Regions from separate parts of the Lysinibacillus sp. NPDC097279 genome, predicted to be linked through region 3. Evidence: riboswitches for the same ligand, from Rfam matches in the RefSeq annotation. Region 3 holds a riboswitch; each other region holds the start of a gene.
The links. Region 3 has a riboswitch for cobalamin ahead of ACIQ1H_RS12735 (S-layer homology domain-containing protein). Riboswitches for the same ligand answer to the same signal wherever they lie in the genome.

Region 1 (8,286 bases), 160 kb from region 3:
GATATTACGAGTTCTTTCTTATATGAAGAAATGGCGTTTGCCATTACGGAAATTGAATCGAGCATAAGCAATACCTTCTATTCATTCTTTTGCAGTAAATAAAAAATTAGAAGTGAACATGAGTTGATGGGAGCGAAGGCGGTGACTCCTGCGGGAACTGCACGCTTAGTAAGACGCAACAAACGACGCGACAGCGACGGTTGCGGCTTACAGTGTGCCCGCGGAAAGAACCGCCGCAGCGGACATCTACGGCGCAGTAAAAAAAGGGCTAGTTTCATTCTTTTGCAGTAAATAAAAAATTAGAAGTGAACATGAGTTGATGGGAGCGAAGGCGGTGACTCCTGCGGGAACTGCACGCATAGTAAGACGCAACAAACGACGCGACAGCGACGGTTGCGGCTTACGGTGTGCCCGCGGAAAGCACCGCCGCAGCGGACATCTACGGCGCAGTAAAAAAGTGTTAGATTGATTCCAGTCAATCTAACACTTTTTCTCTTTTGTCCTCGTTCGAACCTTTGACCTCTCAAATACCCCATCACTTCTCTTCAACTAGCGCCATAGTTTCTGCTAATGTAGCCATATTGCTCATCATCGAACAAGCTGCATCTAGAATTGGAAAGGCTAGTGCTGCACCAGAGCCCTCTCCCAATCGCATATTCATATGAAGCATCGGCTCAACTCCTAGCAATTCGGCTGCTATTTTGGCACCTGGTTCTTCAGAGGCATGAGAAGGTATAATATAGTCTTGTACTTTTGGTTCAAGTTCATATGCTATTAGTGCTGCTATTGTAGAAATAAAGCCATCAATCACAACTGGTTTACGATTTGCAGCTGCAGCTAGGATAATACCCGCCATCGCACCTATTTCTAACCCCCCCACTTTTGCAAGTATATCCAGCGCATCATGACGATTAGGTTTGTTTATTTCAATTGCCATTTGAATAACCGCTACTTTATGTTCAATTCCTCCTGCCCCAAGCCCTGCACCGAATCCCGTCACTTCCTGTGGATGACAACCACGAAGTACTGATAATATAGCCGCACTTGGTGTTGTATTGCCGATGCCCATTTCACCTGTACCAAGAACATTTGCCCCTTTTGCTATTTCTGCTGTTGCAATTTCAATACCTACTTCAATTGACTGGATTGCTTCTTCCCTTGTCATTGCCGGACCTATTGCCATATTGTCTGTACCATACTTAATTTTTTTCATTAACACCTTTGCATCAAGCGGTATATCCTCTTTGACACCAACATCTACCGTTACTATTTTTGCATTTGTTATTTTGGCAATTGCACAAACGCCTGTTACCCCTTTAGGGAAATTTAATGTTTGCAAAAACGTGACATTTTGCGGATTTGATGTTACCCCTTCTTCACAAACACCATGATCTGCTGCACAAACAATGATTACTTTGTTATCAAGTTTTGGATATAGTTCTCCCGTAATGCCAGCTAATTGTATAGCTAGCGACTCCAGTTTCCCTAAACTGCTAGGAGGCTTGCTAAGTGAATCAATACGTTCCTTAGCTGTTTCCTTCATTGTATTATTAGTAGGTTGAATGCGTTGAATCGTTTGTTGTAATAATTGCATCATCATCTCTCCTTTTTTTAATCATTTACATTTAGAATGAAAAAATGGAAAAGCCTGTAGTTTATTTCATAACAAATAAACTACAGACTTTTCCATCGTCTATATCATTCAAAGCAATTAGGCAGGTCTCCTGGCTCAATTTCAACATTTTATAGAACCTTCCCAGCATAACGCTAGTGGTATTTTCTATAAAACTCCATTTTACAGTGGCGGGACCGCTAAAGCATTTCACTTTATTCCCTATTCTCCCATAGTGGGCACCTAATGCTTTTATGTAATTACTTTAAATTTACGATAAAGTTTTTTTCGTGTCAATATTGGATAAAGTTTGCGTGACAGCACTTTTTGCACCGCCAACATTAAGTATAAACTAAATAAAATAAGGTATTTAACAACTGAATTGTTAAATACCTGTGTCCTACATTATTTAAATTCTAATTCCCCATCATAAGCAAGCATGCCGCCTTCTAGGTTTGTTACATCAAAGCCTTGTGCTTCTAAATATGCACATGCATTTGCTGAGCGTCCGCCAGCTTTACAGACGATAATGTAAGGTTTAGATCTATCTATTTCTTCTAAGCGCTCAGGAATTGTTCCAAGTGCAATATGCTTAGCGCCTGGAATGACACCTTGTGCTACCTCGTCATCTTCTCGCACATCGATAATGTATAAGTCCTCATTCGAATCTAGTTGTTCTAATAATTGCGTTGTATCCATCGATTTCATCTTTACAGTCCTCCAATATATCAATTTCCTATTACATTATAGCGTGAACGAAAAAAAACAGCTAGTGATGTAACACTAGCTGCCTAAAAATGACTCTATTCTTCTGTCTCTAAAAATTCGACTTGCTTTGCTGGAACGAAAGTAGAAATTGCGTGTTTGTAAATGAGATGCTGTTTACTTTCAGCATCGACTAGTAATACTGTAAAGTTATCATAGGATTTCACTGTTCCTTTTAGCTGGAACCCGTTTAACAGAAACACAGTTACAAAAACACTGTTTTTACGTAGATGGTTCAAAAACGTATCTTGCAAATTGATTGATTTCATAGAATGCGCCTCCCCTACTCTCTTTCTACCTCTTCATTCCTATAGTAGCATGTTATCCCAATTTATCAATTAGTAATTTTTAGAAATTATTAAAGTTTTTAGTCTTTTTCAATAAAATGAATATCCATCTTATTGCGGAAATAAGTAAGTTGTCTTTTCGCATAGCGACGAGAATTTTGTTTTAAATTTTCAATTGCTTCTTCTAAAGTGCATCGACCATCTAAGTAATCATATATTTCCTTATAGCCAATTGCCTGAATTGACTGTACGCCTCGAATATTTTGCTGCCACAACCCTTTTACTTCTTGTAACAGCCCTTTGTCCATCATCAAATCTACTCTGCGATTTATGCGATCATATAACGCATCGCGTGACATATTTTCACCTAGCCCTATAATCAAATGGCGATAAAGGGGGATTTCTCCTCGATTGTGTTCTTCAGAGGCTTTTGAAACACCACTTAATTCAATCATTTCTAACGCTCGAATGACGCGACGCGTATTGTTAGGGTGAATTGTTTCCGCTGTTTTCGGATCCAATGCTAATAGTTTTGCATGCATTGCTTCAGGACCTAACTTTTCTAGCTCCTCATAATAAGCCTTACGTGCTACCTCATCTACTTGCTCCTCGGTAAATTGGAAATCATAGAGCACGGCTTGTACATATAACCCAGAGCCTCCAACAATAATTGGTAGCTTTCCTCGTGCTTGTATTTCACTAATTTTGGCACGTACCAATTTTTGATAATCTGCTACCGAAAAGGATTCTGTAGGCTCCTTGAAGCTTAATAAATGATGTGGGACACCTTGCATCTCTTCCGCAGTAATTTTCGCAGTACCAATATCTAGGCCTTTATAAATTTGCATGGAATCGCCGTTAATAATTTCACCATTATACTTTTTTGCTAACTCAATGCTCAGTGCTGTTTTACCAGAGGCTGTTGGTCCAACGATTGCTACAACCTCTGCTTGCTGTATTTTATTTTGTATCATACTTTTCTAACCACCGTAATAAAACTTGATGAACCGCCTGATGATTGTCTTCATTTAAAATTTCATGTCGCTTATCTTCAAATAAATAGACTGTAACATCCTGTACACCTGCTGCTGCAAACCGCTCTGCCACATTATACACACCGTGACCACCATCTCCAACAGGGTCCTTGCTACCACTTATCAAAAGGATCGGTAAGTTTTTGTTTATTTTTTCAATCTCATTTTTTCGATTCAGTACCATAAGACCCGCCGTTAAATCAACAAAAAATTGATTGGTTGGTATAAAGCCACAATATGGATCATCAATATATTTTTGCACCTCGTGCTCTACAGAACATAACCAATCATACGCTGTTTTGGCATTCGGAACTTGCTTATTGAAGCTCCCAAAGCTCAATTTGTTTAGTAAAGGGCTCTCCATCTCTTTGCCTCGTTGCATTGCCAATACTTGTGCTACATAATGCCCAATCTTATGCAGTGTTGAGACATTACCTGTTCCACAAAGTATAACGTTAGCCACGTCATTGCTGTAAAGTTGAATATACCTTCTAGCAATGAAAGAACCCATACTATGTCCGAACAAGATGAATGGCACATCTGCAAATTGAGCATGCATTGCTACAATCACTTCATGAGCATCTTCTACAACACGATCGAAACCATTTTTTTCAGCGAAAAAGCCTAATGTGCCGTTGTAAGATGCCGTTTCTCCATGTCCACGATGATCATGCATCGTCACTGCATAGCCTGCTCCACATAATTTTTGAGCAAATTTTAGATAGCGACCACTATGCTCTGCCATGCCATGTAAAATATGAATATGACCTATGCATGGAATAGATGGCGTCAATGTTCGCGTAAACACAAAATGTCCATCTGACATTTTCATATAACGCTCTTCCATATTACACCTCCACATCCGCAAAACTTGTCGCATCGATTATAGCTTGTTCTAATTGCGCAACATAGGTATTTCTTTGAGATTCGGAATAGTGAAAACGCTGTTGCATTACTTGAATTACTTGCTCCTTATATCGTTTCACTGCATCAATATCAAAGTATAATAATCCCGTGCGACGAATAAAGAAATCACAAGGTGTGTACACCATTTCCGCTTCTATACCATAGAGCAGCATCGCATGTAACACGAGAGGCATTGTACTGCCATGCTCATGTAAATACTTCACCTGATCAAATAAAGCGTCCACATTCGTTCCATACTTTTGTACAAGATGCTTCGCTTCATCATAGTTCAGGCCATACTGCACACCTTCTCTTGCTTTATACGCAGTGTAATCTGGGAAATTAATGGCATTAATGCCCTTTGCACCAGATAGAGATAGTTCACGTGTCATACATGGACTAGCATGCTTAAATTTATGAGTTTTGACGATTTTATCAACGATTGTTTCAGCCATTTGGCGGTAGCCTGTTAACTTGCCACCTGCAATCGTCATCAAACCACTTGATGCTGTCCAAATCTCATCTTTACGCGAAATTTCAGAAGGGTCTTTACCTTTTTCGAAAATAAGTGGACGTACACCTGCCCAAGAAGATTCAACTGTTTCTCTTGTAATTTCGGCTGTTGGAAAAACATTTTTAGCAGCCTCGATTAAATAATCTACATCTTGTTGTGTTGCAGTAGGGTGTATAGGATTTCCTTCATAAACTGTATCCGTTGTCCCTATATAAGTTTTACCATCACGTGGAATAGCAAAAGCCATCCGACCATCTGGAATATCAAAATAGACGGCCTGTTGTAATGGGAAATGCTTTTGATTGAGGACGATATGGACACCTTTTGTCAGGCGTAATTGCTTTTTGTCCATCGCTTTATCCTTTTGTCGTACTTCATCTACCCAAGGGCCAGTAGCATTGACAATTTGCGCAGCATGAACTTCCACTACTTTTCCTGTTACATGATCTTTTACTTTTGCGCCAATTAGCTTTTTCTTGTTATATAAAAATCCTGTCATTTCCGCATAGTTTACACAAAGTGCGCCATATTCAACCGCTTTTTTTAGCACTTCAATCGTTAACCGTGCATCATCTGTACGATATTCGACATAATAGCCACCTCCAACGAGCTCATCTCGCTTTAATAGAGGCTCAAGCGCTGCTGTTTCTTGTGCACTTAGCATTGTGCGGCGTTCTTTCTTTTTGACACCTGCTAATCGGTCATATACTTTTAATGCAATTGAAGTCGTTAAAGGACCAAGTGAACCATGCTTATATAAAGGCAACAGCATTTTTTCAGGTGTCGTTACATGAACAGCATTATCATAAACGATTTCGCGTTCACGTCCAACTTCAGCCACTACCCCCATATCAAATTGTTTTAAATAGCGAAGTCCTCCGTGGATAAGCTTTGTCGAACGGCTTGATGTACCAGCAGCAAAGTCCTGCATCTCAATTAGTGCGACTGATAATCCTCTTGACGCGGCATCAAGTGCAATTCCAGCACCTGTAATACCACCCCCAATTACTAAAACGTCAAAGCTATATTGCTCTAAATAATCCATAATTTTAGGTCGATGCTCAAATGAAAACATACTTTCTCCCCCATTAGCTATGATTTGAATATACGTGTAGCCTCCACAGCTCTTTGCCAGCCCGCATATAAATTTGCTCTTTGCTCTGTGGTCATTTTAGGTTGATAGGTTTGCCCATTTGCCCATAATGCAGCTAACGCCTCTTTATTTTCCCAAAATCCTGTTGCAAGTCCTGCTAAATAGGCTGCCCCGAGTGCAGTCGATTCATTAAGCTTTGCTAACTCCACCTCTAACTGTAAAATATCACTTTGAAATTGCATTAAGAAGCCGTTACTTACAGCTCCACCATCTACCCGCAATACTTCAATTGGCATGCTCGCAGCTTCCTTCATTGCATCCAATACATCTTTCGTCTGGTAAGCCAATGATTCAAGCGTTGCGCGGATAAAATGCTCTTTGGAAGTCCCCCGCGTCAAACCAAAAATAGCGCCACGGGCATCCGTATCCCAGTATGGTGTTCCTAACCCTACAAATGCAGGTACTACGTATACACCATCTGTATCAGCTACCTTTGTTGCATATTTTTCAGATTCCTTAGCCGTGCGAATCATTCGAAGACCATCGCGCAACCATTGAATTGCTGAACCTGCCACAAAGACACTGCCCTCTAACGCATAAGTCACTGTGCCATCAATGCCCCAAGCAATCGTTGTAAGCAAGCCATTTTCAGAATGGATTGCCTGTTCGCCCGTGTTTAACAACATAAAACAGCCAGTGCCATACGTATTTTTAGCCATGCCTTTCGCAAAGCATGTTTGACCAAAGAGTGCTGCCTGCTGGTCACCAGCAATGCCTGCAATTGGCGTTTCCTCACCAAAAAATATACTTGGTGCTGTTTTCGTATAAATTTCTGACGAATTTCTTACTTCTGGTAACATCGTCATTGGAATATTTAATAGTTCACAAAGCTCTTCGTCCCATTTTAGTTCATGGATATTATAAAGTAATGTCCGCGCCGCATTTGAATAATCCGTAATATGTGCCTTCCCTTTTGATAATCGCCAAACAATCCAAGAATCAATCGTGCCAAATAGTAAATCGCCATTTTCTGCCTTATGACGCGCCCCTTCAACATTGTCTAAAATCCATTTAATTTTTGTTGCAGAGAAATAAGAATCGAGACGTAACCCTGTCCTTTGCTGAAACATTTTTTCATGGCCTTGTTCCTTTAGCTCTGAAACAATATCCTGCGTTTGTCTTGATTGCCAAACGATAGCATTGTAAACAGGCTGACCAGTATGTTTATCCCAAACTACCGTAGTTTCCCGCTGATTTGTAATGCCAATTGCATGGACCTCACTTGCTTCATGACCACTTTCAGTTAACACAGCTGCGATAACAGCGAGCACTGATCCCCAAATTTCATTGGCGTTATGCTCCACCCAGCCTGCCTTCGGAAAATACTGCTGAAATTCCTTTTGGGCAACATGGACAATTTCACCTTTATGATTGAATAAAATCGCTCTTGAGCTTGTCGTCCCTTGATCAATTGCTAAAATAAATTCACCCATTCATTCTCCCCCTTAGGTTTTCACACCAGGCTCTTGATCGCTGTAGCTTTTCTTTATTTACTGCGACCACATTGCTTAGCTATTACTACATTACCCGTTTGAACATTTTTTCCACTTCATAGGTTGTAAAATGAATTAGTACTGGCCGACCATGCGGACAAGTAAATGGATTGTCTGCTTCACGTAAATCATCTAACAATGCAACCATTTGCTCTTTCGTTAAATAATGATTAGCCTTAATAGACTTTTTACAGCTCATCATAATAGCTGCCGCCTCACGCATTTTTTTAACATCCGCTTTTTTTGTCGTCAACACTTGCTCAATTAAATCCTCAATAATGTCTTGCTCCTCGCCATTTGGGAACCAACTAGGGTGCTCACGAATCACAAATGATGACTGTCCAAAATCCTCTAAAAACACGCCAACTGCCTCTAGCTGCTGTTTATTTTCACGCAGTATAAGCGCCTCATCTGCTGCGTAATGGAAGGTCAAGGGAAGTAATAATGTCTGTCGTTCGTTCGGATTAACTTGCCCAACCTTTTCACGGAAAAATTCGTATTTTATACGCTCCTGTGCGGCAT
Region 2 (8,286 bases), on a different contig from region 3:
GAACAAATGAAGATAATACCAATTATCCAATGCCTTTTTGAAGAGATTGAGAGCGAATCGCTGGTAAACATGGAGATAACGCCGATTGATGCTCCTAAATCGCCGATATACTTGGGAATAGCGCCGATAGACGCTCCTAAATCGCCGATATACTTGGGAATAGCGCCGATAGACGCTCCTGAATCGCCGATATACTTGGGAATAGCGCCGATAGGCACTTGTGAAGCCCGTGCGCCCGAGGAAAACAGTAGTGGAAAATACCGTTCACTACAAAAAAGTGTTAGATTGATTGTCATCAATCTAACACTTAATCTCTTTTGCCCAAGGGCTATTATTCTTTATCCTTATTTAAATAACTCAGGATATACTGATTTTGCTACCATCTCTACAGCTTCACCGATACGTGGACCTGGGCGATTTGAAATATCAGTATCAATATAATTTACCGCTTTATCTTGAATAGCAGTGATTGTATTCCATCCATCACGCCCAAGAATTTCACCTACTGCATCTTCTACATAGTTTACTGTTGTTAAAATAACTTGAGGATTTTTTGCAATAACATCCTCCTCAGAAACTTTTACCCATCCTGTTTGATCACCAAATACATTGTTCACATTCGCTGCATCAAGAATTTCTTGTTGGAAAGTACCAGCTGCTGTTGTATAAATATCTGGCTTAGGGCTAATTTCTAAGTAGACATTTTTCGGTGTTTCTACAGTTTTGACTTTTGCTTGTACATCTGCAATTTTCGCTTTAATACTTTCGTTTAACTGCTCACCTTTATCTTTAACACCCATCACTTCAGCAATTTGTTGAATATCTCCATATACATCGTCAAATGAAGCTGCTGATTTAATAGCGAATACTTTTACGCCTGCATCTTCAAGACCTTTTAGCGCATCAAGTGTTTCGGCATTGCCTGTTGAATAAGCAATTACGACATCTGGCTTTAAAGCCACAATTCGCTCAGTGTTAAATGTCACAGAGTCTGAAACACGTTCAATATCTTTTGCTTCTTCTGGGTACGTATCATATTCAGTTGCCCCAATAACTTTATCTCCAACACCTAGTGCAAATAAGATTTCTGTATTACTTGGTTGTAGTGACACAATCGTTTTTGGTACTGCATCAAATGCTACTTCGACATCGCGATCATCTGTCACTTTATAACCTGTTTGCTCAGCTTGTTGTCCTTCTTTAGATGATGTATCGTCCTTTTTGGCTTCATCTGCTGTACCGCAGCCTGCCAATACAAGTGCTAACATTAATATTGTAATCCATTGGAAATTAATTAGTTTCTTCACTTTACACATTCTCCTTCTTCTTCTTCATAGGGTATGATTTGCTTATAAACGGTATTTCAGCAATACCAGCTTGCTGATTCATGTATACAGCCATTACAAAAAATACATTCGCTAATAATCCTAAGTAATCGAAAAGAATTGCTGGTACTTCTCTTTCCTCAGAAACTTTATGTAGAACACGGTATGATTTTTTTGCCTCACTACGACATAGATGAAGCGCTGTTGCAGCCCCCGTACCTTGCGGTAATACAAAGTTCTGTATTTCTTCCTTTACATGCCCCACATAAAAATCATAGCGATCACTAAGCCATACTAAATCTTCTTCCATTACTGCTAATTTGCCACGTACTGAGCCATTTACATGGTAGGCCATTGGCAAAATCGTCAATAAATCTGTCGCTACTACCTCAACTGCTTCTGCTTTTACAGCCGTTAATGCTACACCGACATGAGTTGTTAAACTATCCGTACGAATCTCAAAATCTACAGTAGATATTTTTTCACGCATGAATGGGTAGCAAGAATAACGAGCATCTTTTTTCATAACTAGTCCCTTCTTTCTTTCATGAACAGATTTTGCTTTATAGGTGCATAAAAAAACGCCGCTCCCTAGGAACGACGAAAATAGCATATATAGTGCCGCCTCACGCGACATCGCTTATGTATTTGCCGTATATCCTCCTAGCTTCCGAAGAGTTTTTATACATTAAATAAAGGTCGGTCTCCTGGCTCGTACAGTTCGCTACCTCTAATCAGTCGCGATATCATAAAACCTTCCCATCTTAGGACTTCCCCTTTTCGACAGTGGCATTTTTTATGATTCTTGTACTTACAGTTGCGGAAACAGCTTCGGTTTTACACCGAATTCCCGATTATGCTAAAGTTAGCACCATTATTCTGCAAGAATTATTCACTTGATTAGCAGTTTATCATATATTGATTTGAAAAAATAGTTGTGAGATTGTGGAATATTCGAAAATATATATACAAAACTTAGCACTATTTCTACATAGTGATTAGCTATTCGTTATTCCAGCTTAAAAATTCTGATTTAAATAGCTAGCTATAAAATTTTTTCAATAGCTTGCTCAATATCTAATTGTGAATCTGTTGGTTCAAAGCGCTCAACTGTATGCCCTTGATTATCTACTAAAAATTTCGTAAAGTTCCAACGAATGTTACGTCCATCTAAAAAGCTAGGTGCAATTTGAATAATAGCCTCAGCTAACATCTTTTCCTGCATATTCGCCTTTCCGAATTCACGAAAATCTACTTCGTGCTTTAAATAATTGAATAACGGATGTGTCTCTTCTCCATTAACCTGAACTAGTTCAAAAATCGGGAAAGTTACTCCGTAGTTAAGTTGACAAAGTTGAGTTGTCTCAACTCCATCTTCTGGGTTCTGCTGTCCAAACTGATTACATGGGAAACCTAAAACAACGAAATTTTCCTTGTCATATTTATTATACATTTTTTGTAAATCTTCAAATTGATATGTAAAATCACATTGGTTGGCTGTGTTGACGATTAACATTGTCTTTCCACGATATGTCTCCATTGATAAAATTTCACCATTTGGCTTTTTCACTAAATAATTATAAATCCCCATTTTCTCGACCCGACCCTTTCTTATTTACAAAAAATTATACTGTTACTATGCTATATACAGTTGCAGATTTACGTGTTTCCTCTATAGATAGTTTCTGGCTCTCACTTATACCAAAGCTTACGTCAGTATATAAGACCTATCAAAAACTGAATCCATCCTCCTGTTTTCATTATAATCAATAACTTTTCTTTCTTCAAAATAACACACTTGGGCATAAAAATAGCCATCTCGCTATTTAACGGATGGCGGTTTTATATTTCTTTTTGTATTTCATATCTTGCTCTTCATCTATTAATCTCTTTGCAATATCTAATAAATTATGATCGTTCGTAGCATCAAACAACTTCTTAAAGGATACAATAATATCATATCGAATACGCGATGGTTGCTTTTCGTCGATACATGTTTGGAACCTTTTTGCTAAATACGAAACAATTAAATCTCTTTGAACTTGTCCAGCAAGCCCAATTTGCCAAATTGCTTGCAGGGCATGCCGTGCTGTTACTGTTTTTTCATCATACGTGACTGCCCAAATTTTTAAAAAATCATCTAAAACACGTTCTTCCGGGTCACTTTTTGCTGCTAATGCACATAAAAACTGTGCTGCCCGTGCACGAGCATGTCCATCTGTATATGTAAGGGCTTTAATAAGTTGTTCCCACACTGCATATGTCCAATCTACTGGTTCTTGCATGATTTTTATTAATTTTCTATACGACTCGTATTCAATCTCACGGTCACGCTCTGCTAAATTACTAAAAAGTTGCAAAATCTCTTTTTCCATGATTTATCCCTACCTTCATTCTTTCAGAACGTTTTCAAATTTAAAATTTTTTTGTTACACTGTACTTAAAATTTAATGATAAAAAGGAGAGCTTATGAATAGATTTATAACTCGAAAGTTGATTATACGAACGCTAGCGATTATTTGCCTACTTGTAGCCGCATATTTTATCATACCTGTCTCCGTGCCAATTATTTTAGCAGGTGTTACAGCTTTTTTATTAGAACCCATTGTTATGTTCTTTAAACGAAAATGGAAAATGTCTCGAAAAATAGCTGTAGCTTTTATATACATAGTAAGCGTTATTTTTATTTCTATTATTTGTTACTTTACTATTACACAACTAATGTCGCAAATTATTTCCATTTCAAAGCAAGCACCTTACTATATTTCTAAATTATCCGAGATGTGGGGTCATATGCAAGAGAATATTTCAAAATATACAGAAGACTTTCCAACTGAAGTGAGTGCTTCACTTCAAAAAACGACAACCGACTTCATTGAGAAGGTTGAAGAATCTTTTTTAAACTTCTTTAATTATACCAAAGTTACGACCTTCTTTTCACAAATTCCAAGCCTCTTTATTAGTCTTCTCGTTTATATGATTGCCCTATTTTTATTTATGCTAGATTTACCAAAGTTAAAACAGATAACTTATAAATATTTAAAGCCATCAACTGAAGAGAAATTGAAAATTATTACTAATCGCTTAAAGGATGCATTTTTCGGTTTTATGAAAGCCCAAATTCTTGTTAGCTTTATTATAGCTGGTGTGACTCTTGTTGGTTTACTACTTATTCAACCGAAATATGTACTAGTCATGACCATTATTATTTGGATTATAGATGTTATCCCTTTCCTTGGCTCAATTATTATTTTAGCACCTTGGGGAATTTATCACCTCCTAATGGGTAATACAGCGATTGCCATAAAGCTCTTTGTTCTTGCAGCAATCTTATTAATTATTCGCCGCACTGTCGAGCCTAAAGTAATGGGTGCTCACATCGGCTTACCCCCTTTGCCAACATTAATCGCGATGTTTGTCGGTTTGCAATTGTTTGGCGTCATTGGCTTACTCTTAGGGCCATTCATTATCATTCTCTTTTTCACCTTAAAAGAAACTGGTGTTATCAAATTCAATTTTAAAATTTAATAGAATGAAAATGCTTTTATTGCGCCTCAAAAGTCTAAAAGACACTCTCGATTTAAACAGAGAGTGCCTTACATTATCTTCTATTTACTGCAATTAAAATTTATGAATTAATTAACGCCATTGTTTAAGATGCGTTCGATTATTCCGCTACCTGCCTTGGGATGCAAACAGCGAGCGCTAGCTACTCTTATTTTTTTACTAAATAAAAATAGCACCCATTATCTAGTGATGATAATGGATGCTATTTAATAATATATTTAACTTTTTTGCTATTATAATCGTCTAATTAATAGAGGCTTATTGAATACGACCGAAGCCTACTAAGTATTGGTTCCACCAATCAAGTGACTCAATGACTACCCCTTTATTTTGAGCATCAATCATTGTGTTATTGCCAAGGTAAATACCAACATGCGCTACGCCTGAGCCATAGCTGAAGAATACTAAGTCACCAACACGAGCTTCACTTGCTGAAATTCGTTTTGTTGATAAGTATTGTTGTGAAGCTGTACGAGGTAATGATACGCCCGCTTGCTTGTAAGACCATTGTACTAAACCTGAGCAGTCAAAGCCTGTTGTAGGATTACTTCCACCCCAAACATATGAACGACCTAGGAATTGTTTCGCTGTAGATATAGCATCACCTGAAGATGCAGTCCCTGCACCAGATCCAACTATGATTGGTTGTGGTTTGCTAGCACCGTTATTATTACTGCTTGTGCCGTTGTTAGTGTTGTTGTTAACATGCACTACAGGTGTAGCTGCTTGAAGTGCACGTAAACGAGCTGCTTCTTCTTCAGCTGCTTTACGCTCTGCTTCAAGACGTTCTTCTTCTTGTTTCGTTGCAATTTGTGCCTTTAATGCAAGTGATTTTGCTTGGTTTTCAGCTTTTTTCACTTCCATTTCGCTTTCCTTTTGTTGAAGCTCTTGGAATTGTTTTTGAAGCTCTTTTTGTTTCTCGTCTAATGTTGCTTTTTGTTCTTCTAATTTCGCTTTGTCAGCTTCTTGTTGATTTACTAGCTCTTGGTCAGCATCCATTAATGTTTTTACCGCTACGACACGGTCCATTAAATCTGCAAAGCTTTTTGCTTCTAGAACAACGCTTAAGTATACACCCACTGTGTTATCTTGAGCTTGGTATGCAGCCATACGCTCGCTTAAAATAGTTGAACGTTGCTCAATACGTTTTTCAGTTTCAACAATACCTGCATCTACTTCTTTTATATCTGCTTGTACTTGGTTAAATACTTTTACTTTTTGATCAATTTCTTGTTGAAGTTGATCTAACTCTGTTTCTAATTTTTTAACTTCCGCATCAATTTTTGCTTTTTTATCTATCATTTGCTGAGATGTTTCTTCAGCGTGCGCTTCAATCGGTTGAACTGTATTAAATAATAGGCCGCCTGCAAGTGCTACTGCTAGCACCATCGACTTACGCCATTTATTACGCTTACCCATGGGTCTTCATTTCCCTTCATCTATCAATTTCGCTCTTTATTTTCCTATGTAAATACATGAACGATCAATTTAAATTCTTATGTTTTTATTAGCCTTTTAAAGTTTAGCACTATTGCCGTAACTTTTATACTATTTCCGACCGTTTTAATAGTTTAGTAAAACTCGAAATATAATTGTAACATTGTCTTTAAAACGACTTTTTTCTACAAAACGTTAATATAACGCTACAAATTACGTCAAATTTATCTAAATAGTGCATTTCACCTCTGTTATTTGTAATCTTTTTGTAATATAAAAAGGGTAGGGGAAACATCCCCTACCTTAGAATCTAATGATTTCATAGTCTAAACTACTAGTGATTCTATGCCTTTCCACGGACTCACACGTAAGCCGCAGCCCTTGATTGCAAGCGGTTTGTTGACTCCTACGTTCTGTGCGTTTCCAAATACGTCCCGCCATAAGCTCCAAAAAATGAGTACCTCTGTTTGTTAACACTCTAAAGTTGAGGAGACACTCATTACCTCATCGAGCGTAAAGCTTGGATAGATAGTCGTACTAATAAAATTGCACATAAGAACAGTCCTAAATATGCGGCAGTATTTAAATACACGGCGTACGGCTCATGAATGAACTGAGATATTGCTAGCAGTGCAACTGAGATAATACCAAATGTAATGCCGACAAGTAATAGTACGAAACGAGCAAATAGCTGGGTAATGAAACGTGAGTTATGTTCATCTGAAAAAATATCATGATGTAAAATAATTTTTCCGCTTTCTACTCTTTGAATTAGCTGATCAATTCGTCTTGGCATTTTTCGTAAAGTAGGAATCAGCATCGACAGTTCTTCCTGCACTCGATCTTTTGTTGCCATCGGTTCTTTAAATGGTCTTAAAAATGCAGCTCTCATATAGGAAGCAGAAAAATCTTTAGCTTCTGAAAAAATATCAAATTGCGGATCTATGACACGTAAAGTCCCATCTAAAGTGACTAATGATCGAAGCGCTAAACCAACAGAAGGATAGAACGCAAGCCCAAAATCACGTACGACCGTAAACAATGAATGGATTAATTCCTCAGTTGGAATACGATCTACATAAGATATTTTAAGTAATATTTGATCCATTGCCTGTTCTACCCTACTACGCTCTGCATGTTCCTTATTTTCTACTAGCAGCATTAAGCCATCGTATAAAATACTGGAGTCATTTTGTTGAATACCTAATAAAAATAACTTTAAGCCTTCTTGTTGAGTAGCTCCTAGCCGTCCTACAGCTCCAAAATCGAGGAGAATGGGTCCCCCATCCGTCTCATCAATATAAATATTTCCAGGATGCGGATCCGCATGAAATATTCCCGAAAATAGCATTTGTTCAAAAAAGGAATACAAAATTGTTCTTGCGAATTGTCTATGGTCAATATTTAATCGTCTAAATTCGGATGACCCCTCAGCAACACTTTTCCCACGAATATATTCCATTACAATGATGTCTTCATCACAAAACTCTGTATATATTTTAGGGATACGTACTTTATATTCACTTTTGGCAAGAGCATTCGTTACTTGTAAAGTGTTGCGCACTTCAATATCTAAATGAATTTCTTCTCGTAAGCCATCTGCAAATGCACCTGCTAACTCTCGGAAGCCTAACGATTCTGCCCAAGTAGACTTGTTTGAAAACCAATTAGCAAATTCCTCTAAAATATCAAGATCATCCCGCATAATTCCTTTTACTTCTGGACGCAATAGCTTGACCACGACTTCTTCATAATTTTTCAGTCGTGCCTTATGTACTTGTCCAATAGAAGCTGCTGCTAATGGCTCCATTTGAAAGTTTGTAAATACATCATCTACAGACATCGGTAGGGAATCCTCTAAAATCTTTGTAACTTGCTCGTGTGGTAATGGCTTTACACTTTGCTGTAAATGCTTTAACTCATCTATAATAATAGGAGAAAATAATTCTTTACGTGT
Region 3 (8,286 bases):
CCAGTGGTCAAAATGACGATGTGTTAATAGTATTGCATCAATATCCTCAAAAATGTTCAACGCAACAGGTAATGGGGTTAATGGATTTTTACGATAGTTTCGAGTAAAGGGCACGGGTGCAAGTTCATCGACCTCGCTTAACATCGGATCAATTAATATTCGTTTATTGTTTAAAGTTAGAATGGATGTGGCGTGTCGAATATGATGAAATGAAATGGGCATAAAAGAACTCCTTATAATAATGTAGTCATGTAAGTAGTAAATACATATTTTATTCATTTTATCACATTATGGTATTCGTATTTGCCTGATAATAATTAGCGCAGGGTCATGGAAATGTTTTTTTATTGTTTGAACAAGAAACTACCATTTTACATAAATCGTTAAAATTATGAAATCCTACAGTTAAGGTTTTTGTAAGCTAATCAAAAAACTGCTGTAAGGTTGCGTAGCTATAATAGCCAAGACGAATGAAATTAAAGTAGTAAAAATAAGGAGTTGTACAGCATGAATCCATCCGTTTCGCAAAAAGAAAGAATTATAGCCTTAGATATTATTCGTGGTTTAGCATTGTTTGGGATTTTATTTATTAATGTAGGTGCCTACCAATTGATAGTTGAGGGCGTAGCGTTGCCTCCATATAGTAAATTCAATAGTATAATTGATACGCTTATTGATATTTTCATTGAGAAAAAATTCTTTTCCATTTTTTCATTTCTTTTCGGTGTTGGTTTTTATATTTTTGCTTCCCGTGCTGAAGCAAGAGGTGATAAGCCTCGGTTGCGTTTCGCAAGACGTTTACTAGCGCTATTTGTTATTGGGGTTGTTCATATCTTTATTTTCTGGGGCTCCATTTTGTCTATATATGCAGTCATTGGTCTTTTCTTATTACCATTTTATCGGGCGAAGATTTCCACAATTCGCAACTGGCTTTTTGGCATTATTGCTGTATATATTATCAGCATACTAGGACAAATGTTTTGGCCGAACTTACGTATCCTTTCATCGGTTTTTAATATATTCGGAAATGATATCTTAACTATTTTTATTATGTTTTTAACAGGTTTTCTAGTTGCAAAAGCAGACTGGATAAGCAACGTAAGACAGCATGCTAAACAAATAAAAACGGTGCTCTATGTAACTTTTCCTATAGTTATCGCTATATCTAGTTGGATTTGGATTGCATCTCAAAATGAGGATCCGAAACTTCATTTACTATTAGGTTTAGGCGTAGTCCCGACTACGTACTTTTATTTAGCTTGTTTATTCCTTGTTTTAGAAAATAGAAAAATAGTAACTTTTTTAAAGCCGATTGGTCGTGTCGGACAAATGGCATTCACAAATTATATTGCTCAAAGTTTTATAGGGTTAGCTATTATCGCTCTATTGGGGCTTGAAGTGCCCTCGACTTCCTATATTGTCATTATAGCCATGATGATTTTTATAATACAAATCCTCTTTAGTGTCATTTGGTTTAAGTTTTTTAAAATAGGACCATTGGAAAAAATGTGGAGATGGATGACATACGGAAAAAACATACCAACAAAATAATGATTTTAACGTCAGAGCACCATTGCTTTGGCGTTTTTTAATCGGAATAGTATTGTGAAATATAGAATAATAGCAAAGTAGAATTGCAAATAAGAAGAACTTGATATGCGATATCGAAAAATAAATATAGCTTTTACTTTTGAAAATATTCAACTCCAATATTAATAGGTAATCAATAATGCTTGTTTTTTTAAACTATTTTGAAAAAATGGAAACTATGCTAAACTTAGCATTAAGTGAATAGCAAATGCAGAATAAAGGTGCTCTTTTAAGAGCTTAATAGGGAATTCGGTGCAAATCCGAAGCTGTTTCCGCAACTGTATGTGTAGATGACCCCAGAAAATACCACTGTCAAACGAGGAAAAATGCCTCAAGTAGATGGGAAGGTTCTGAATAGGGTACACGAGCCAGGAGACCTGCCTTTATTTTATCGTATTAAATCTCTTCGGAAGCTAGGAGAACTTACGGCAAATAGACGAACAGGCAAATAGTATTTGAAGCCGTTTTCTGTTTTCCTTAGATGCTCTCTCTTTTATTAGAGAAGCATTTTTTTTATTTTCTAGTTATTGCAAGCGCATTCACCTATAAAATAATTGGGGGGAAAGAAATGGGCTTTTATAAAAAATGGTTGAATATAGCGATTGTCTTTATCTTATCATTTTCGTTATTATCACCAGTCGCATTCGCTGAGACGCAGCAAAATGATACAAGTGAGTTAGAAACAAATTCTACTATTCAATCTAATGAAGAATCATTAGAGAAAGAAATGACCGAGCAAACGGAAAGTGAACTATCACCTATTACCAGTAATGATAGTGCGACGATACTTAATAATACTGAACCTAAAGGTTATGTGACGGTTTCCGTAGAGAAGTTTACGTTGGGGCAGGGCTACATAAAGGAACCTGTTCGTGTTCCTTTTTATGAAGGGGATAATATAGCTAAAGTTATAGTTAACCTGTTAGGAGAAGGCAATTATGACATTACAGGTTCTGTAGAAGAAAGCTTCTACTTATCAGGTATCTTTGATCCTAATCCTGGAGAAGTGAGCGTCCCAAAATACATTCTTGATGAATCTGGGCCAGTTAATGGAAGAATAGAATCCGACTGGTTAAATCAAATGGATTATACAACTATGTCAGGTTGGATGGTAGCTGTAAATAATAACTTTATTCCTCGTGGAGCTTCTGAATGGTTCCCAGAAGATGGTGATATCGTTAGATGGCAGTTTACAGTATGGGGATATGGAGCAGATTTAGGTGGGGGCTTAGAGGGAAGTAGTTTAATTACTCCAGCGAATAAAGATGAGTTAACAGCGAAAATTGCTGAAATTAATAGCTCACCAAATAAAAACGAAATTTTAGCAAATGAACGAGTAAAGTCTACTTATGACGCCGCATATGTGCAGCTTAAAAATATGGAGAGTAGTCAAACAAATGTAGATGCAGCACTTACTCATCTAAATGCTGCTTTAAATGGAGAAGGGGAAGAAATCGTTAAAGCTGATAAAACAGCTTTGCAAACAGCGGTTCAACAAGCTGAACAAACAAAAGCATCTGTGAAAGTAAGTTTAGATGGAAAAGATGTAGCCCCTACTGATTATTGGGTTACTCAAGCTGAATTAGATGCATATGCAAATGAAATTATAGAAGCACAAGAACTAATCGCAGATGAAAATGCCAGTCAAGAAGAAATAGATGCGAAAGTTTTAGCACTAAATCAAGCTACAAATGCATTTAGTAAAAAACCTGGTTTACAAACAGATATTACTAGCACAGTGAAATTTACTGTTGCACCAAAAGCTGTGATACTAAAGCTTTATAATACGAATGAGCAAGAAATAAACTTAGGCTCTGGTGTTGAAGGAACATACAATGTTTATACAGCAACTATACCAGTAGGAAGTTATCGCTACGAAGGATTTGATAGCAATCATAACAGTGTTGGCGGTGGTCAGCTAACAGTAAAAGCAGAATCAAATCAAGAATTTCAATTCCGCCAGCTTAATTTTAAAGCTAGTAATACAAGTTGGAATGTTGATAGTGATTACTCTGTAAAAGTTGGGCAAGAAATACCGAACGAGACGTCATTAAAACTAGGGAATGTAACTACACAAGGACAGACTCCAGTATTAGCTCTTGTAGGGGAAAAAATCTACTATACGTTTGAGCCAGATGCAAAGCATACACAATATGTTCCATTTAGTAATAGCACTACTGTATCACTTTCGGCCTCAGCTCAAACAATTAGTGCAGCTATTCCGTTTTCTGGGGATGTTAAGTTTACAGTCCCTGAAGATGCTGAATTATTTGTAGGGAAAAAAATCAAACACTTTATTGCATTTGAAGAAGTCCTGCCTGAAGGGGTAGCCGTGATTAACTCGGATGGTACAAAAACTTTTTCTTTCAAGTTAATAAACAATGGTGATTATAACTACCGAGTTAGCCAAGCAGGAAAACTTACAAATGTAGGTACATTTAAAGCAAATGCTCAAAATGCATCATTGGCAATTACAAAACAACAGCTCTCAGTTCAATCGCCAACAGCAATTTTAAATAAAGGAACATATCTTGAAGGTAATATTTATTTAAATATCAATGAGCAAAATCATTTGAAGTTAAACCAAGGAGATAGCTTCAATTTACTAACATTACGTAGCTGGCAAGCATTAATAGAAGGAATTAACAACTATTTCTTTGAGCCTGATTTTCATTTTGAAATCATAACAGGTGATGATGTAATTCAAATTGATCCTGGTAAGCCAGGAAGTTATTCGACAGTCAAAGCATTGAAAAATGGTACAGCTGTTGTAAAAGTGACGTATGACGCATTGAAGGTTAATGGTTCTGGATACATTAGTGATGCAAATGATGCATTCAGTGCTATTTGGCCAGAAAATGTTGGTCTCTTTGTTGTGACTGTGGGTCAAGGTGACACAGGTATTATTACAGGTATAGAAAGTAACAAAGAACGTAATCAAAAAGTTAATGAAGGTAAAAATGGTGGCGACCTTTTAAACTTACAAAACGGTGTATTTGATGCTGATATCGATAGTGTCTACTATGTTCAAGGTGAACAGGGAGCATATTACACTTTCACTCCAACTTCTGGAAGCTCAGTAAGCGTTTTACGTCCAGAAATTAATCATAGTCTAGGGACAGCATCCTATGGAAATGGTGAATTTTCAACAGAGGGTGTTCAATCTAGTGAAAATGGTTCTTTCACAATTTTATTAACTGAAGGACGTAATATAGTTAAGGTTGAAAAAGATGGAAAAGCTGAATATCACGTGATGACAGCACGTCCGCTTGATGTAACAATTGAAAACTTAACAGCTGCAAATGAAAAAATAGTACCTGGAAATAAAGTAAAAGTTACTTTAAAAGGTTTGTCTTTCCCAGCGAATAAACTTTCTGGTATTTATAACTTCCAAGGTCAGCTGAGATTTTTCGCGGGTCCTGAAAATACACTTGTTTCGGGCGATGCAAGACAATACAATATGGCAACGCAGGCAAACAGTGTTACATTTACAATTCCACAAGGACATGAAGGTGAATACAAGTTACGTGATGGACATATTCGTCTGAGTTTTTATGGAAGTCCAATAGGTGAACATCATAATATTAACCCTATAACTGGAACTAGCCCTAATCTTAATGCTTTAGCTCGAGAAGGTTACTACAGCATCTTCCCTGAAATCACAATAATCGCAGATGAACAAGCAGTGATTGATAAATCAGTATTACAAAGTGCCATTGAGAAAGCAGAACAAAACAAGGGCTCTGTAAAAATAAGTACCGATGGGAAAAATATAGACCCTGCTGATTTTTGGGTTACTCAAGCTGTACAAGATGCCTATACAAATATAATTATTTCTGCCCAACAACTAATAGCAGATAATACAGCGGAACAAGATAGTATTGATGCGAAAGTTTTAGCACTAAATCAGGCCACAGCGATATTTAATGAAGCGAAAAAAGTTGGAATAAAATCTACTGCGGATACAACAACTTTAAAGGCTTATAAAACTGTTGGTCAATACATGGTAGATAAACTACCTAACCCTAAATTTAATAATGAGTGGTGGATAATTTCATTAGCTCGCGGAGGCTATGAAGTACCTAAAGAATATTACGAAACGTATTATCAAAATGTAGTTGACCATGTTGTTGCCAAAAATGGCGTACTAGATAAACGAAAATATACAGAATACTCACGTTTAATTATTGCCCTTACTGCTATTGGTAAAGACCCAACAAATGTCGGTGGTTATAACTTAGTTGAAAAATTGTCTGATTTTGACCAAGTAATTTGGCAAGGTGTAAATGGTGCGTATTTTGGATTAATTGCTCTTAACACATGGAACTTTGAGCTACCAAAAACAGCTACAACAACGCCTGAAAAGCTTATGGAGCACATTTTAAACAAGCAATTAGCTGATGGCGGCTGGGCTTTATCAGGAACGAAGTCTGATCCAGATATGACAGCTATGGCTATACAAGCACTAGCTCCATACTATAACAACAATTCAAAAGTTAAGATAGCTGTTAATAATGCATTAGATACGTTGGCTGCTATGCAATTAGAGAATGGTGGCTATAAATCATGGGGTATGGAAAATGTTGAAAGCGCTGCTCAGGTTGTTACTGCCCTTTCGAGCATAGGCATTGATGCGAATAAAGATCCTCGCTTTAATAAAGTAATTGCTAATATTATGACTTATTACAGTCCTGAAGATGGTGGCTTTAAACACGATTTAAATGAAAAGCAAGCAAACGGCATGGCTACCGAGCAGGTTGGCTATACATTAGCAGCCTATCATCGTCTGCTAAACGGTCAAACAGCACTTTATGATACGTCCGATACCAAGGCTAATAATCCATCTAACCCAGGAGAAGGAGGGAACCCGTCTAACCCAGGAGAAGGAGAAAACCCTTCAAACCCAGGAGAAGGTGGAAATCCATCTAACCCAGGGGGAAGTATCCCAAGTGGTCATGCAACATTTTTAATTAGAATTTCTTCTTCCGAGATTCCATTAAGAACAACTACTGTTCAACTAAATACTGGAGATACAGTATTCGATGCATTAAAACGTGTGACAACTGAAAATGGTATCGATTTAAGCTATCGAGAAACACAATATGGCACATATATTGATGGTATTGCGGGTCTTTATGAATTTGACCGCGGCCCTTTAAGTGGTTGGATGTATCGTGTAAATGGTCAATTCCCTTCTTATTCTGCAGGACTCTATAAATTATCATCTGGGGATTCTGTGGAATGGCTATACACACTTGATTTAGGTAAAGATATCGGTGGATACGTTGATGGTATCGAAAGTGGAGGTAAAGATGAAGGTGAAGAAAATAAAGAATGTAAAGAGAAAGAAACAGATAAATGTAAAGAAGAAGTAAAATGTAAAGCCGATGATAAACAATGTACTGAAGAAACAGAAAAAGATAATAAAGACGATGATGCAGTGTCTGAAGAAACAAATAAAGATAGTTCATTAGCTGAGATTACTATTGAAGATGGTAGTAACAAAGCAATTATTAAATCTGAAAATATTCAAGATTATATTAAAAAGAACATTCAAAAGGTAGTTATCCAAAGCAAACAGAATTTCAAGTTAGAAGTCCCTACTTCAATCTTTAATAGCATAAAACTTGCTGAAAATGAGGAGATAACAGTCGAAGTAACAAGGGATACTAAAAACAAAAAATTCTCTGTTGCATTCGGTATTGAGTCTACTAACGGTAAAACAAAGTCCATTACTTTAGGAAAAGAATATTTGAAAGTGACACTATTAGATAACGAAATCAACTCTAATACTGTCATTTTACAGCTAGTTGATGGGGAATATAAACCTGTTCCACATAAAATAGTAAATGGTGAAATTGTTCTGTTTACAAAAACTAGTGGTACATTCGTATTAACAGAAAATACAGTAACATTTAAAGACATTGCACAGTTAGCTAACAAAGAAGAAATAGAATTTTTAGCGAGTCGTCACGTAATCCAAGGAACTACACCAGAGACGTTTGAGCCAAATAAACCAATTACGCGTGCCCAATTCGCAGTATTAATTAGCCGCGCTCTAGGTTTACAAACTATAGGTGAAAATCCATTTAATGATACAAAAGGCAAATGGTATGAGGCTGATATTCAAGCCCTATACGAGGCAGGTATTACAAAAGGATCAACTGCTTCAACATTTAAACCTGATGCGCCAATAACACGTCAACAAGCAGCTGCATTTATGGCACGTATTCTAGAATATTTAAATAGTGATGTGAAGACCGCAGAAGAGATTAATTTCAATGATGCTAGTCATATTAGCGCTGAATACTTACCTTATATTAAGCTATTAAATAGCCTTGATATAATGACAGGTAAGCTGGATGGTTCATTTGACCCTAGCTCTCCAATTACACGTGGACAAACAGCGAAAATTTTAAAACGTACGTTAAATATCTCAGGCATTATGTAAATTTCTTCACTAACCCAAATGCATTTTGTATTTGGGTTAGTACCCTTTTATCGATGGAGGTTCTCTAATGAAAAGAATATCTAAGTTTATACTGGTACTTGTTTTGTTGCTTACTATGGCAGCACCAGTCTCCGCACAGCAAGCATCAACATTGGATAGTTATAAAATAACTGGTCAGTTTTTAGTTAACAAAGCACCTAACCCCGCTTTTGGTGATGAGTGGTTTGTTATTGCACTTGCAAGGG
Region 4 (8,286 bases), on a different contig from region 3:
TTGAATGGATTCAGCATCACATGTTACTTGAAGGCGCCGAAGCAGTTGACGTGAATGCTTAATCAAGGAAAAGTAAATCATTACGGTAAATTAGAGATGGCATTTGAGCTGAGAAGGGGCTATACACGACTAGTTCATGTGTATCAGCAACCGCCATTAAAGGCAAGTAGAGAGTTGTACACAGCGAATCAGCCAACTGCCACAGTTTTTATAATGGAATCTTCTGGTGGTATGGTAGCGGGTGATCGAAATGACATCTCGGTTAAACTTGCGCCTGAAAGCCAAGTGAAATTACAACAACAATCTGCTCTAAAAATTTATCCTTCTCACACTGGTGAGCCATGCATACAGGAAATTACGGTGGAATTAGCAGAAGGTGCACGATTAGAATGGCTACCTGAAGTAACTATTCCTTTTGAACGAGCGAAATTCCAAGTGAATACAACGATTCGTATGACAGAAAGCTCTACATTAATATGGGGGGAAATAATTGCCCCAGGTAGAGAAATGCGAGGAGAACTCTTTGATTATCAATCTTTCCAATCCAAATACAAAATATTTGTTGAGGAAGCGCTCATTGCATTTGATTCGTTCCTGTTTAAACCACAGGAAATGAACCTTTCAACAATTGGTTTGCTTGAAAAGGCACGTTATATTGGCTCTTTATGGATAGTGTCTCCAAAAGTTGAGCATCTCAATATTCGACATTTGCAGGAAATGATTCAACAAGAAAGCCTGATTCAAGCAAGTGTTACAAAACTAACAGATCATGCAATCCATTGTAGATGGCTTTCAAAGGAGCAGCGAACACTTCACAAAGAAATCAATCGCATGTTTGAACATGTTGCATCACTGCTTTAAATTTCTGAGGTAAATGAAGGAGATAGAGAATTGAAAAAGTTTTCAGTAGTTATTTTATTATTCATACTTAGTCTTGCAGGCTGTAGTAATGAGTCTAGTCAAGGCGAGGAAAAACAGCCATCCGCTGCTTCCTCTTCAAAGGCAAATGAGCTTATTTATGCATCAGAATCTGAATTTGCGGGGTTAAATCCTATTTTAGAGGAAACGAATTTAGATGCATTACTTTTTAGAGGTCTTATGCGCTTTGATGAACATAATGCTCCAGTGAATGACATAGCAAAAAGCATTGAAATATCAGATGACCTGTTGACATATACGATTTTGATTCGTGATGACGTGACATTTCATGATGGACAAAAATTAACAGTAGACGATGTTATGTTTACTATTGATAGCATTCTTGATGATGCAAATGGGTCTTATTTAAAGTCTGACTTCATCCATGTCCAAGCGATGAAAAAAGTAAATGATACTACAATGACAATTCAATTGGATGAACCATTTACACCAATGTTAGATAAATTAACAGTGCCAATTTTGCCAAAGCATGTCTTTGAAGGACAAGACATGAGAACGGCTACGTTTAACCAAGAACCAATTGGTGCTGGCCCATACATGTTTGAAAAATGGGATAAAGGGACAAGTCTAACGCTTCAAGCGTACACTTCCTTCTTCGGAACAAAGGCATCTATTGAAAAAGTTATTTTTAAATTTATTCCAGATAGTAATGTTCGTGCATTGCAGCTGAAATCTGGCGAGGTAGATATTGCGTTACTGGATCCGAATCAGGTTGAAGAGCTTTCGAAAGTAGAACAGTTAAAAATGTACGAAGTAGAATCAGCCGATTATCGTGGCATGTTATTTAATATGAACTACCCCCTTTGGCAAGAAGTCGATGTTCGAAAAGCGATGAGCTATGCGACAGATCGAACAGGCATTGTTAAAGGTATCCTACATGGGTATGGGACAGAAGCTTATTCGCCACTACAAAAGCATGCCTATGTAAACGAAAATATTGAACATTATACTTATGATGTAAAGAAAGCAAATGAATTGTTAGAAAAATCGGGATGGATATTAGCAGACGATGGGTTCCGCTACAAGGACGGTAATAAGCTTGCCTTTACCATTACGGCACCAATTACAGATTCTGTGCGTGTCAATATGGCGAATTATGTCGCTCAAGGCTATAAGGAAATTGGAGCAGATGTAGAAGTAGCGGCACTTGATTGGAGCAATATCGTGATTGAAGAAACGGAAGCGTTTATGGTGGGGTGGGGTAGCCCATATGATGCGGACCACCATACGTATAGTTTATTCTATTCTGGTGAATCGAGCGTAACAAGTGCTGGCTACAATTATGGAAGCTATGCAAATGCAAAAGTAGATGCTTTGCTTGAGGAAGGACGAACAACTGTCGATCCTGAAAAACGCAAGGAAGTCTATATGGCATTACAAGAGGAGCTAGCAGAAGATCCACCGTTCGCTTATTTTGCCTATGTTGATGCTGTTTATGGTATTAATAAAAATATTAGTGGTGTGAAAGAGCGTATTTTAGGTCATCATGGTGCTGGCTTCTTATGGAATGTCGAGGAGTGGAAATGGAATGATCGCTAAGTGGATCGGGAAGCGAGTGATAATGGGGACAATTGTCCTCATTATCGTGAGCTTCCTCTCTTTTTTCATTATGCATGCTGCACCTGGCAATCCTGCTGCTGCTTATTATGGAGGCAATGCTCAAACATTAACAGTAGCTGAGCAACAACGAATTGAAAAAGCGTTTGGTTTAGATAGACCAGTGCTTCTACAATATGGTACTTGGTTAGGCGAAGCGGTAAAAGGAAATTTAGGCTATTCTGCCAAAGAGGGAAGACCCGTCATAGCGATTTTATTAGAACGGTTACCTAACACATTACAGCTAGTGGCACTCACATTATTTATCGTTACAATTGTCTCTACTTGGCTAGGTTTACGCGCGGGAATGAAGGAAGGTTCTTTATTGGATAGAGGATTATCCATTTTTAGTATAGCAAGCTCTGCGATTCCTCCTTTTTGGCTAGGTATTGTCTGTATTATTATTTTTTCGGTACAGCTTGGTTGGTTTCCTTCTTCAGGTATGAATGATGTGCGTGGTAATGGAGGTTTGCTTGATCGTTTAAACCATATGGTGCTCCCTCTAATTGTTTTAGTAATTTCTCATGTGGGCATATTTGCACGTTTTTTACAGGACAGTGTTAAGGCAGAGAATCGTAGTTATTATGTACAAGTTGCACGTGCAAATGGCGTTCCAGACCGACAAATAAGAAACCTCATACTACGGAATTCTATTATTCCGTATATCAATTATATTGGTGTGACGATTCCTTCGTTCTTTGGTGGTTCCATAGTAGTTGAAACACTCTTTGGCTGGTCAGGATTAGGCTCATTGCTTGTGAAATCTGTTATGGTTAAGGATTTTCCTGTACTTATGGGAGCCATTCTAATTATTGGTGTTGTGGTGGTCATTTGCTTATTTGTAATTGACGTTTTAATGATTTGCATCAACCCAAGATTGAGAAGAGGAAAATTAGTATGAGAAAACAACGGAAGATGCCACTCGTTTGGCTTGCGCTTCTTTGCATTATATTAGGAACTACCATCTTCTCCTCACTGTTGGTACCTTTTGAGCCAAATGCAATGGATATGAATCATATTTATGAAGCACCGAATCTTACACATTTACTTGGTACAGATCAGCTAGGCAGAGATGTTTTATCACGGATACTTGTTGGGGGGAAAGTTACGCTTTTCATCGCCATAGTGTCAGTCGTAATTTCAAGCATTATAGGCATTATCTACGGTGGTATTAGCGGTTTTGTTGGCGGTGCCATTGATGTCGTGATGATGCGCATTTTGGAGGCATTTTTAACGATTCCATCCTTAGTAATTGTACTTGCCCTGCAAGCAATTATGCAAGGAAGTGTTTGGCGAATGGCCATGATTATAGGTTTCACAGGTTGGTTTGTTACAGCTCGAATCGTTCGCTCTGAGTTTATTCGCTTAAAGGAAATGGAATTTGTCCAAATGGCTACAATGTTTCGTACCCCATTATGGATAATATTATTTGGTCATTTATTGCGAAATAGTGTGCCTGCTATCTTTGTCGTGACAATATTTAATTTTGCCGGGGCGATTTTTACGGAAGTGTCTTTAAGCTTTTTAGGCATCGGTGTGCCGCCAGCAATCCCGTCATGGGGAACGATGCTGTACACAGCGCAAAATGATTTACTTGTTGGGGCTTGGTGGATCGGTCTTTTTCCTGGCATACTAATTTTTGTGACGATATTATGTGTGCAAGCGATCGGGAGCACATTCAAACAAGGAGGAGGACGATCCCATGTTTAGTATCGAAAATCTAACTGTTCGAGTGAACGATAAAAATCTCATCCATAATATTTCATTAACAGTCCCGAAAGGTGAGATTACCGCAGTTATCGGTGAAAGTGGCAGTGGGAAAAGCACAACAATATCAGCTATTTTAGGGATGCTCCCGCCGCAAGCTGAGGCAAAGGGTGCAGTTTTCTTTAATGGGGAAAATATTATGACGATGTCAAAAAAAGATAGTTTGTTATTAAGGTCAAAGCATATTTTTACGATTTTTCAAGATGCCACAAATAGCTTTTCTCCTACGCAAAAAATGAAACAACAATTGTATATGTTTACTGCCTTACGAGTGGGTGATGACAAAGAGAGGTTTTTCTCTAAAATGACCGCTATATTAAAGGAGTTAAACTTATCAGTAGCTATATTAGAAAGCTATCCATTTGAGTTGTCAGGTGGTATGCTACAACGCTGTATGTTAGCTTGTGCATTGTATAATGAGCCAGACATATTAATAGCAGATGAACCAACTTCTGCACTAGATATGCTGCATCAACAACACTTTATAACATTATTAAAAAACCTTCATGCGCAGCTAGGGACAACTATTATACTGGTTACTCATGATTTAGGGGTTGCTGTTTCACTAGCGAATAACATAGTAGTGATGAAAGAAGGAGAAATCGTTGAGAAGGGGCAAGCGACAGAAATTTTTGAGCAGCCTAAACATCCGTATACGCAACGGCTTGTCGCAAATCATTTTTAGGAGGCGTATATGTATTGCTTCAGGTTGAAAATATAAGTAAAAGCTTTCGAGCAGGCCAGCAAGTATTAGCAAATATAAATCTTTCTGTAGGAGAAGGTGAAATCGTCGGTCTAGTTGGAGAGAGTGGAAGCGGTAAAAGTACTTTAGCGAAAGTCATTATGCAGCTAGAGTCAGCTAATAAAGGGACTGTCCATTTTCAACAACAACACATCACTAAGAAAAATCGAAAGTCCTTTTATGAAAATTGCCAAATTATATTCCAAAATGCAAGTAATGCTCTAAACCCTATGTGGACAGTCAAGCAACTATTAAGAGAGCCATTGCAACATCAAAATTTGGTGACGGACAGCTATTTACAAACGATGCTTGCAAAAGTTAAGTTATCAAACGATGTTTTACATGCTTTGCCCTCTGAACTTAGTGGTGGTGAGAAGCAAAGAGTAAATTTATTACGCTCAATTCTTGTGGAACCGAAATTGATAGTGTGCGATGAAATTGTTTCAAGCTTAGATCGTTTAATTCAGCGAGAAATTATTGATTTATTAATGACGTTAAATAAAGAAAGAAACATGGCTATTTTATTTATTTCGCATGATTTAAAAGCTGTTTCTTATTTAAGTGAACGGATATATGTAATGAGAGCTGGCGAAATTGTCGATGAACAGCACAAGGAACATGATGGATTTCATTTCACTGATAGCTATGCACAAAAGCTATTCCAAGCGATGGAAGGTGAATAATATTTCGTTTTTTCGCAGCCGAAAACAATTAGATACCGTTTTCTGTTGATTGACTTTAAAATTCCATTACTTTACAATATGATTTAATAGTATACTAGTGAGTTTACTATTTATCACAACAAAATAGCGTGTAGTAATAGGTGTAAATTGCGTGCAATTTACTGAAAAGGGAAGTCGGTGCGAGTCCGACACTGTCCCGCAACTGTAAATGTGAGCTTTCTTTTCATATACCACTGTTAAATGACGGGAAGGGAAAAGAAGCTGTGACCATAAGTCAGGAGACCTGCCTGTTACGAGTACACACCATAACCCTACGAGGAATAGGAGGTGGCATGTTGACAAAGCAGAATGTTCTGTTCGTCACAGTACGTCAAACGACCAATACCAAAGGAAATAAGGATATACGGCATCGAGCCAAATCCAAATATCTCCCATTGGTACATTGTTTGATGCTGCTTGATGAATGATAATGATTAGCTGAACGACGGATTTCCTCTCAAAGCAGGAAATCCGTATTTTTATGTGATCGCAACATTTGTTTTGAAAATATGTACGAACTGAGGTGCACGTATGACGAATATTCATGTATGTACAACACAAGAAAAGCAATATGTAGATATGAAGATTTGTAAACTATCACGCGTTGAAGTTGCCAAGCAGCCTAAAACTAGAATGGTCATTGAAGCTCTTGTCGATCAGTTTTTAGCATCAGGACTTATTCGTAACGATCGTTTATTTAATCAAATATTCTTTAACAAAGATATCATTTGGATTCAAAATGAGGTATATGAGGGATGCCTTTTTGCTAAAGCAAGCGTGGCGGACGAGCTCAAAACGAAAAAGAACGGCTTTATGATGTACATGCCAACAAATCCAATTGTTTATGAGGTCAATGGTGAGGCGTATCATTTAATAACACGTATTGATTCGATTCGTGCAAAACCAAATTTAGATAGGCTGAATATAGAGCCGAAACCGATTTTAAGTGCTGCGCGAGTCAATGATTTACTATGCTCAATGGTTATGCGTTTTTATATTACTTATTTAGAAGATTTATCGTTAGTCGTTCATACAAATCAAGATACTAATAAAATATTAGATTTAACAAAATATGTAAAATATGAATACGAACACTTTCTTGAAAGTGTGAAAGAATTAAATGACTATCATTTAAATTGGCACCCACGAGGCAATGGTCATCAATTATTGCTTCAACTGATCGAGCAATTACAAATTTTAAAGAGTAAACCTGGCACGGTTCTTGTTGATTTTACGAATAGTAATGGTTATGTAATTGTGGAATCGGCAAATAGCTTTGTTGCGAAAGTAAAGAAAGCTTTATAGGAAATATAAAAGGCATCGAGATGTTCTCGATGCCTTCAGTTATTTTTATGGAGAATAATATTGATAGATATTGCGGATAACTTTTGAAAACGCCGGTAAAAGCCTAGGAATCGCCGATAGCACCATTGAAAACGCCGATAAACCACTAAAAAGAGCTGTGGTGCTATAGAAATGTGTGTAGTTGCTTAATTACAAGCAATGCATCGCTTCTTTTGCGTCATACCAAGGAACTGAATAGCCCTTACCTTTCGCACAAAAAATACTAGACGATGAATAGTCGGGATCTGCCTGTTTATTGTAATTGATGTGCGCTATTACTTCTTCACTATTATGGCATTTATCATAGCCATCAAATTGTAACGATATTGATCCTTTGCCATTCGTGTAAGCAGCGAAAGTAGTACTATAATGCATAAATGTTGCAACAGGAACGCGTCCTGTTAATGTTACTTGTTCCTCTGTTAAGACGGGTGCATCAAATGTACCGTCTGCTTGCTGGATATCGTTCATCATACGACCGATAAATTCATTCGATGCTTTTAATTTGAAGCGATAATATGGTTCAAGTACGATATTTTCAGCTTGTTCCAACCCTTGTCGAAGTGCACGGAAAGTTGCTTCGCGGAAATCGCCTCCCTCTGTATGTTTGATATGGGCACGTCCTGTCAAAAGGGTGAAGCGTATATCCGTAACGGGGGAGCCTGTTAAAAGACCGTGATGCTCTCGCTCAAATAGATGTTTTTCAATTAGTCGTTGATTGCCAACTGATAAATCATCAGCATGACAAGCGTTAACAAACGTGTTTCCTGTACCTCGAATATTTGGCTCCATTAATAGGTGTACCTCTGCATAATGTTTTAACGGCTCAAAATGACCGTATCCTGTTACAGTTGTTGCAATTGTTTCCATATATAAAATTTTAGGTTCACCAAAAGTAATAGTAAGTGAAAATCGATTTTTTAACACTTCAGCAAGCACTTCAAGCTGAATAACACCCATAATATGTACATGGATTTCTTGGAACTTCTCATGCCATACGACGCGCATCGACGGTTCCTCGGCTTCGAGCAAACGGAATACTTGTAATACTTCCTTTATATGCTGCTGCCCATCATACTGTACTTTAGCTTGTAAAGTCGGCACTAGCTCATATGGTTGAGGAGTCAGTGTACTACCTAAAATATCACCGATTTTTGCTAGACTTAGCCCCTTTAC

Region 1: another riboswitch for cobalamin. It lies ahead of cobT (nicotinate-nucleotide--dimethylbenzimidazole phosphoribosyltransferase); the one in region 3 lies ahead of ACIQ1H_RS12735 (S-layer homology domain-containing protein).
Region 2: another riboswitch for cobalamin. It lies ahead of ACIQ1H_RS18420 (hypothetical protein); the one in region 3 lies ahead of ACIQ1H_RS12735 (S-layer homology domain-containing protein).
Region 4: another riboswitch for cobalamin. It lies ahead of ACIQ1H_RS05655 (hypothetical protein); the one in region 3 lies ahead of ACIQ1H_RS12735 (S-layer homology domain-containing protein).

The regions. Positions count from the first base shown of each region.
Region 1 covers NZ_JBIWDA010000002.1:376,394-384,679, reverse strand. The annotation lists gene ACIQ1H_RS11920 (trimeric intracellular cation channel family protein) at 1-67, shown strand, start outside; gene cobT (nicotinate-nucleotide--dimethylbenzimidazole phosphoribosyltransferase) at 536-1,594, opposite strand; cobalamin riboswitch at 1,698-1,874, opposite strand; gene ACIQ1H_RS11910 (rhodanese-like domain-containing protein) at 2,018-2,320, opposite strand; gene hfq (RNA chaperone Hfq) at 2,416-2,646, opposite strand; gene miaA (tRNA (adenosine(37)-N6)-dimethylallyltransferase MiaA) at 2,745-3,638, opposite strand; gene ACIQ1H_RS11895 (alpha/beta fold hydrolase) at 3,625-4,545, opposite strand; gene ACIQ1H_RS11890 (glycerol-3-phosphate dehydrogenase/oxidase) at 4,547-6,193, opposite strand; gene glpK (glycerol kinase GlpK) at 6,211-7,704, opposite strand; gene mutL (DNA mismatch repair endonuclease MutL) at 7,790-8,286, opposite strand, start outside.
Region 2 covers NZ_JBIWDA010000005.1:98,121-106,406, reverse strand. The annotation lists gene ACIQ1H_RS18430 (hypothetical protein) at 1-296, opposite strand, end outside; gene ACIQ1H_RS18425 (ABC transporter substrate-binding protein) at 345-1,307, opposite strand; gene ACIQ1H_RS18420 (hypothetical protein) at 1,309-1,851, opposite strand; cobalamin riboswitch at 2,006-2,216, opposite strand; gene ACIQ1H_RS18415 (glutathione peroxidase) at 2,371-2,916, opposite strand; gene ACIQ1H_RS18410 (hypothetical protein) at 3,152-3,700, opposite strand; gene ytvI (sporulation integral membrane protein YtvI) at 3,795-4,853, shown strand; gene ACIQ1H_RS18400 (C40 family peptidase) at 5,151-6,311, opposite strand; gene ACIQ1H_RS18395 (ABC1 kinase family protein) at 6,829-8,286, opposite strand, start outside.
Region 3 covers NZ_JBIWDA010000002.1:535,110-543,395, forward strand. The annotation lists gene ACIQ1H_RS12725 (MBL fold metallo-hydrolase) at 1-222, opposite strand, end outside; gene ACIQ1H_RS12730 (DUF418 domain-containing protein) at 508-1,551, shown strand; cobalamin riboswitch at 1,793-1,989, shown strand; gene ACIQ1H_RS12735 (S-layer homology domain-containing protein) at 2,159-8,041, shown strand; gene ACIQ1H_RS12740 (S-layer homology domain-containing protein) at 8,109-8,286, shown strand, end outside.
Region 4 covers NZ_JBIWDA010000001.1:1,101,403-1,109,688, forward strand. The annotation lists gene ureG (urease accessory protein UreG) at 1-62, shown strand, start outside; gene ACIQ1H_RS05625 (urease accessory protein UreD) at 55-861, shown strand; gene ACIQ1H_RS05630 (ABC transporter substrate-binding protein) at 892-2,478, shown strand; gene ACIQ1H_RS05635 (ABC transporter permease) at 2,468-3,436, shown strand; gene ACIQ1H_RS05640 (ABC transporter permease) at 3,433-4,245, shown strand; gene ACIQ1H_RS05645 (ATP-binding cassette domain-containing protein) at 4,238-4,987, shown strand; gene ACIQ1H_RS05650 (ABC transporter ATP-binding protein) at 5,002-5,727, shown strand; cobalamin riboswitch at 5,849-6,032, shown strand; gene ACIQ1H_RS05655 (hypothetical protein) at 6,298-7,071, shown strand; gene ACIQ1H_RS05660 (GTP-binding protein) at 7,261-8,286, opposite strand, start outside.